DNA from 3 places in the Microbacterium sp. LMI12-1-1.1 genome. Region 2 is predicted to be linked to each of the others. Evidence: predicted binding sites of a transcription regulator. Region 2 holds the regulator's gene; each other region holds the start of a gene.

What was found. The regulator HspR, encoded in region 2, represses chaperone genes until heat shock. The targets are predictions, from matches to a motif close to AAGTTGAGTCNNNNNGACTCAACTT.
Region 1: a site for HspR is predicted at 1,200-1,224, ahead of MRBLMI12_RS05110 (Hsp20/alpha crystallin family protein). Genes of this name have one in related genera too.
Region 3: a site for HspR is predicted at 1,042-1,066, ahead of MRBLMI12_RS00935 (ATP-dependent Clp protease ATP-binding subunit). Genes of this name have one in related genera too.

Annotation. Positions count from the first base shown of each region.
Region 1 covers NZ_JBEGIA010000001.1:1,046,460-1,048,717, reverse strand. Annotated here, with positions in the region: gene MRBLMI12_RS05115 (L-serine ammonia-lyase, iron-sulfur-dependent, subunit alpha) at 1-1,043, shown strand, start outside; gene MRBLMI12_RS05110 (Hsp20/alpha crystallin family protein) at 1,246-1,701, shown strand; gene MRBLMI12_RS05105 (thymidine kinase) at 1,761-2,258, opposite strand, start outside.
Region 2 covers NZ_JBEGIA010000001.1:1,824,148-1,826,405, forward strand. Annotated here, with positions in the region: gene MRBLMI12_RS08470 (inositol monophosphatase family protein) at 1-661, shown strand, start outside; gene MRBLMI12_RS08475 (heat shock protein transcriptional repressor HspR) at 666-1,139, opposite strand; gene MRBLMI12_RS08480 (DnaJ C-terminal domain-containing protein) at 1,220-2,215, opposite strand; gene MRBLMI12_RS08485 (nucleotide exchange factor GrpE) at 2,230-2,258, opposite strand, start outside.
Region 3 covers NZ_JBEGIA010000001.1:203,680-205,937, forward strand. Annotated here, with positions in the region: gene MRBLMI12_RS00935 (ATP-dependent Clp protease ATP-binding subunit) at 1-1,027, opposite strand, end outside; gene MRBLMI12_RS00940 (GNAT family N-acetyltransferase) at 1,220-1,591, shown strand; gene MRBLMI12_RS00945 (DUF3817 domain-containing protein) at 1,620-2,084, opposite strand; gene MRBLMI12_RS00950 (MarR family winged helix-turn-helix transcriptional regulator) at 2,126-2,258, opposite strand, start outside.

The DNA.
Region 1 (2,258 bases), 780 kb from region 2:
GCGATCCGCCGACGAGCGCGGGGCCCGCGGGCTCGGGTGCGGGCGTGTTCCCCCTGGACTTCGCGAGCGCCGAGGAGCTGCTGGCGCTGTGCGATGAGCGCGGCATCACGATCGCCGAGGCGGCACGCCTCAACGAGGAGGCCCGGCGACCCGACGAGGAGATCGCCGCGGGCCTGGATGCCATCTGGGATGCGATGGCCGCCTGCGTCGAGGCGGGCCTCGGAACCGGCGGCGTGCTGCCGGGGATGCTGGGTGTCAAGCGACGTGCGGCGTCGATCCGCGAGCAGCTCGAGGCTGCCGAGGCCGACGGCCGTCGTGAGCTGCCGGGGGAGTGGCTGGGCGCCTTCGCGCTCGCCGTCAACGAAGAGAACGCGGCGGGCGGAAGGGTCGTCACGGCGCCCACGAACGGCGCCGCCGGCATCGTGCCCGCGGTGGCGATGTACTGGTGGCGCTTCCTCGCCGATTCCGGGCTCGGCGCGGGCAACGCGGTCACCCCGTACGGCGAGCTCGTGGGCAGCGCCCTGCTCGGGTATCCCGGCCAGGCCCCTGGCTCTCCCGAGCCGGCGCAGTGGAGCGAGGAGCAGAGGGCTGAGGCGAACCGTCGCCGCGGCATCCGTCGGTTCCTCCTCACCGCCACCGCGCTGGGTTCGCTGTTCAAGGCCAACGCCTCGATCTCGGGTGCCGAGGGCGGCTGTCAGGCCGAGGTGGGATCGGCCTGCGCGATGGCGGCCGGTGGGCTGACGGCCGTCATGGGTGGAACCAACCGGCAGATCGAGAACGCGGCCGAGATCGCGATGGAGCACCACCTCGGTCTGACGTGCGACCCTGTCGGCGGTCTCGTGCAGATCCCCTGCATCGAGCGCAACGCCATCGCCGCGTCGACGGCCGTGACGGCGGCGCGTCTCGCGCTGCGCGGTGACGGCTCGCACTACGTCTCGCTCGACGCCGTCGTCGAGACCATGCGGCAGACGGGCATCGACATGTCGCACAAGTACAAGGAGACGAGCGAGGGCGGCCTCGCGGTCAACGTCATCGAGTGCTGACGAACTGTCTGGGCGTTTCGTCTCGCTTCGCTCGCTCAACGACCGGTCGTTGAGCGAGCTTGCGAGTCGAAACGCAGAGACGAACCGCGCCCGTGTTCGTTCACGGCGAACGCGGACCCATCTAGCACTCGCATGGTGAGAGTGCTAATCTGAACGTAGTTGAGCCAAGTGGGCTCAACTTCTGGACAGAGAGGAGATTCCCATGGCAACCTACGACCCGTTCCGTGACCTCGACCGTCTTGCGTCGAGTCTCTTCGACACGCGCCGCGGTCCGCGCCGCATGCCGATGGACCTCTACCGCGACGGCGACCACTACGTCCTGACCGCCGACCTGCCGGGCATCGACCCGGGCTCGGTCGACATCGATGTCGACGGCCAGCTGCTGACGATCCGCGCCGAGCGCACGCTCACCAGCGGCGACGACGTCAAGTGGATCACCCGCGAGCGCGAGGCGGCGAGCTTCCTGCGCCAGCTCAACCTCGGCCAGGGCATCGACACCGAGCGCATCTCGGCCAGCTATGACAACGGCGTGCTGAGCGTGACGATCCCGGTGAGCGAGAAGGCCAAGCCGCGCAAGATCGAGGTGACGTCCGAGGGTGGCACGCCGACGATCCAGGCGCACGAGTCCAACGACGCGCCGCAGCCGATCGAGCAGTAAGCGCTCTGACAGTGGATGCCTCGTCCCGGCCGGGACGAGGCATCCGTCGTTCCCGGCGCCTACGTTCGCGCCGCGCCCGTGAAGTGGCGGCGGCATCGCGCCTGGTACGACTCGATGCCTCCCACCTGGTCGCTCGTCGGAGTGAGCGGATCGCCGGCGCCGCCGGCCGACAGTCGCTGATGGAACGCCGCGTCCTCACCGCACACCGCGCACACCGCCGTGAGCTTCAGGACGTCCTCGGCGATCGCCATGAGCGCCGGCAGCGGCTCGAACGGCCGGCCGTCGAAGGTGACGCAGAGGCCCGAGACGACGACGTCGACGCCTTCCGTCACCAGCGCATTCACGGCGTCGATGAGGTCCGGCCCGAAGAACTGCGCCTCGTCGATCGCGACCATGTCGAGCGCGCGGCCCTCGACCGAGGCGACGAGCGCTTCGACGTCGGGCACCGAGCGTGACGGCACGCTGAGCCCGGAGTGGGAGCTGACCTGCCCCTCGCCGCGACGATCGTCGAGGGCGTGGCTCACGACATCGACCGACAGGCCGGCGATGCGGGCGCG
Region 2 (2,258 bases):
GATCCGTGACGTGCTCGCCGAGCTGCGGCCGGGCGACGCGATCGTGGGCGAGGAACTCGGATCCAGCGGCGACGGGCGCCGCCGGTGGCTGGTCGATCCGATCTGCGGCACGCTCAACTTCGCTGCCGGCATGCCCCTGTTCGCCGTGAACGTCGCACTGGACATCGATGACGTCACCACCGCCGCCGCAGTCGCCGATCCCGCAGCCGGCGACGTGTTCTGGACGGACGGCGTGGCCGCCTGGCATCGCTCTGCGGCGATCGAGGCCGAAACCGGCGACGACCGCCGCCTGCAACCGGCTTCGTCGTCCCGGCTGGTCACCGTGAACCTGGAGTCCAGCTTTCCTGATGACAGCGGCACCCGCCTGCTGTCGGACGAGGTCTTCCGCGCGCGGTTCAGCCCCCGCTTCCTGTCGACCACGCTGGCTCTCGCGTGGGTCGCCACCGGCCAGCAGGCCGGCTACATCACCGGGGGCGATCTGCGCGGCAGCGTCCACTGGACGGCCGGGATCGCGCTGTGCCGTGCGGCGGGCGCGGTCGTCACCAACCTCGCCGGCGACGAGCTGCACACCGGCGACCACGGCCTGGTGGCTGCCGCGGATGCCGAGACGCACGCCTTCCTGCTCGACCGACTTCACACAGCGGACGGCGAGGCGGCGTAGCGCGTCAGTCGCCTGCGGACTGCTCGCGGTCCTCGGCGGCCGGCGCGATCGGCGTGCGGGGTCGCCACACGACGACCTCGGTCGCCCGCCGCATGCGGGTGCCGTGGCGCAGGGTCACGACGTTGCCGGTGGAACCGGCGGCGAACACCCGGGCGCCGGGGCGCTTCTCGAGCTCCGCTCGCATGCGGTCCTCGAGGTCTCGCACGCGCCCATGCAGCTCCTGCACGCGGTTCTCGAGCTCGAGGATCCGCACGATGGCGGGCAGTCCGATGCCGTCCGCCGACATGCGCGCCACCTCGCGCAGCTGCTCGACGTGCCGCAGCGAGTAGCGACGCGAACCGCCCTGGGTGCGGGCGGGCACAACGAGTCCCAGCCGGTCGTACTGGCGGAGGGTCTGCGGGTGCATGCCCGACAGCTCGGCGGCGACGGCGATCGCGAAGATCGGGGCATCCTCGTCGATGTCGTGCGGTTCAGCCATGCCCCTCACCTCCTTCTCACACACCCGATCGTTGAGCGAGCGACGAACGTGGTCGCTCAACGACCGACTTCATCATGATTTCAGCCCTGCGCCTTCGCCATGAGGTCGGCGCGCGGGTTCTCCTTGGGCTCGAGGCTCTGGAAGCGCTCGAGCGCCTCGCGCGCGGCGTCGTCGAGGTGCGAGGGCACCGCGACCTGCACCTCGGCGAGGAGATCGCCGGTGCCCTTGGCGGTCTCGACGCCCCTGCCCTTGACGCGCAGCACGCGGCCGGACGGCGTGCCCGGCGCGACGCGCAGCCGCACCGGGTCGCCTCCGAGCGTGGGCACCTCGATGGTGGCGCCGAGCGCCGCCTCGGTGAACGTGACCGGCACGGTGACGCGCAGGTTGAGCCCGTCGCGGGTGAACACCGGATGCGGCCGCACCGCGACCTGCACGACGATGTCGCCGTTCTCTCCGCCGTCGGGCGACGGGCGGCCGCGACCGCGCAGACGGATCTTCTGCCCGTCCGACACCCCGGCAGGGATCTTCACCTTGAACGGCTTGCCGTCCTCACCCTGCAGCGAGATGGTCTCGCCCTTGGTCGCCGTGACGAAGTCGATCGTCGTGCGCGCCGTGACGTCGGCCCCGCGGGTCGGGCCGCCGTAGCCGCGGAAACCGCCGGTCGACTGCCCGAACCGGCCCGTGCCGAAGCCCGCACCCTGCTGCTGGTTGAACATCGCGAAGATGTCGTCGAAGTCCTCGGCGTTCTGGTACCGCGCGCCGCGGCCCTGATTGAACATCGAGAAGACGTCCTCGAAGCCGCCTGCTCCACCCTGGCCGCCCGCGGTGAAGCGGGCGCCCGAGCCCATCGCGCGGATCTGGTCGTACTCCTTGCGCTGCTCCGCATCGGAGAGCACCGAGTACGCCTCGCTGACCTCCTTGAACTTCGCTTCGGCGGCAGCGTCACCCTGATTGGAGTCGGGGTGGTACTTCCGTGCGAGCTTGCGGTACGTCTTCTTGAGGTCAGCCTCGCTGACGTCCTTCGAGACGCCGAGCACCGAGTAGAAGTCCTTGTCGAACCAGTCCTGACTGGCCATGGTGCTCCTTCGGGCTAGTCGGCAGGAACCGCGACGACGACCT
Region 3 (2,258 bases), 1.6 Mb from region 2:
CGAGGCGGGGCTTGAGGATGTTGCCGGCGTCCATGCCGCCGTCGCCGGCGCCGCCGGCGCCGACCACGGTGTGCACCTCGTCGATGAAGACGATCAGCTCGCCCTTGTGGGCGGCGATCTCGTCCATCGTCTTCGTGAGGCGCTCCTCGAAGTCGCCGCGGTAGCGGGTTCCGGCCAGCATCGCGGGAAGGTCGAGCGCGACGACCCGCTTGCCGAGCAGCTGCGCGGGCACGCCCCCGTCCACGATCGCCTGCGCGAGTCCCTCGACGATCGCCGTCTTGCCGACGCCGGCCTCGCCGACCAGCACCGGGTTGTTCTTGGTGCGGCGGCTGAGGATCTCGATGGTCTGCTCGATCTCGTCGGCGCGCCCGATGACCGGGTCGAGGTCACCGGCGACCGCGCGCGCGGTGAGGTCGGTGCCGTAGGTGTCGAGCAGGGGGGTGTCGGATGCCGCGGCATCCGCTCCCGCCTCCGCAGCGGCCGCCTCGCTCGGCGTCACCGTCTCGCGGGCGCCCTGCATCAGCGCCTCGGCGGTCACACCGGCGCGTGCCAGCACCTGGCCGGCGGGCGTGTCCTGCGCGAGCACGAGCGCGAAGAAGAGGTGCTCGGGGTCCACGTACGTCGAGCCCGACGAACGGGCGACCTGGAACGCGTGGAACAGCGCACGCTGCACGGACGCCGTGACCACGGCGCCGTCGACATCCGCCGCGACGGAGGCTGCGGGCAGCCGCTCCTCGGTCGCGCGCGAGATCTCGTCGGGGTCGGCGCCGACACGGCGCACCGCGTCACGGGCCGGGGCCTCGGCGACGAGGATCCGCAGGACGTGCAGGGCATCGAGTTCCTGCTGGCCGCGGTCCAGCGCGTACTTGCCGGCACGCTGGAGCAGTTCCTGGGTGCGAGCGCCGAGGTAGCGGCTCAGGTCGATCGACCGCTCGGCACGCGCGCGCTCCCCCGCGAGGTAGCGTGCCAGGAACTCGTCGAACGAGCTCCCGTCGTCGCCGGCCTGGGGCGTGAAGTCTTCGGGCATTCCGTCTCTCCTGAAACTTGAGTGATCGAGCATCAAGTTTTGAACTTGATACACGCATTGTCAAGTTCAACGGCACCTGCGCACGAGTATTCCCTCCCGTTTCGGACATGACTCCGGCCTGAGCCCGTGCCGGCGTCGGTGGGTCGGCGTAGCCTCGTCGCTCGGGGGAACCGCATCCCGGAGGAGAGAACCATGGACTGGAAGATCGAGCTCATCTTCGTGCCCGTCACCGACGTCGACAGGGCGAAGGAGTTCTACGAGCGGATCGGATTCCACGCCGACCACGACCAGGTCCCCTTCGAGGGCCTCCGCTTCGTGCAGATGACGCCGCCCGGGTCGGCCTGCTCCATCGCGTTCGGCACCGGCCTCGGCAACGATCTCGAGCCGGGCCGCCAGAACACGATCCAGGTCGTCGTCCCCGATGCGGACGAGGCCCTGGCGCACCTGCGCGGCCTCGACGTGGAGGCACGAGGCGTCGATGAGCAGGGGTGGGGCCGGTTCGTGCAGTTCGACGACCCGGACGGCAACACCTGGACGCTGCAGCAGCTCCCGCCGCGCGACTGAGCCATCCGCCGCCCGAGCGCCGGTTGCGTCAGTCGCGACCTCCGGGCGGGCCGACGATCAGCAGCACCACGAAGAGCGCGACGACGGCGACAGCGATCAACGCGGCGAGCACCCAGGGGCGCCGCAGGAACCACCGCATGAGGCGGTCGTACCAGGCGCCGTCGTGCGGGTCGTCGGACGGCTCGAGCCGCCACCATCCCGCCAGCCGGCCGGTGCGCTGCAGCCACACCTCGGCCGGGATCGTGGCGTACGGGATGACGGCGCTGACGAGCGCGATCACGGTCGGCCATGCGCGCCACCGGTTGTTCAGCGCGACGAGGATCGCCGTTGCGCCGTACGACAGGAAGACGAACCCGTGGATGCCGCCGCCGATCGTGACGCCGAGCGCCCAGCCGGTGGTGGCGCGGAGGAGGAGGCCGACGATGAGCAGGGTCCACGAGATCGCCTCGGCGATCGCGAGCGCGCGGAAGAGGGTGTGAGGAGTTCGGAACACACCTTCAGCCTAACTGAAAGGTCTTCAGCGAACCTGAAGGTTCACCCGTCCGATGGTCCTGCCTCCGCACCGAAAGGCTGCTCGTGCAGCCCTTCCAGGGCTGTCGCGAGGGCGGGGGCGCCCTCGCCGAGCGCGCCGTCGAGCGCCGCGAGCCGCTGCTGCGCCGACTCCAGC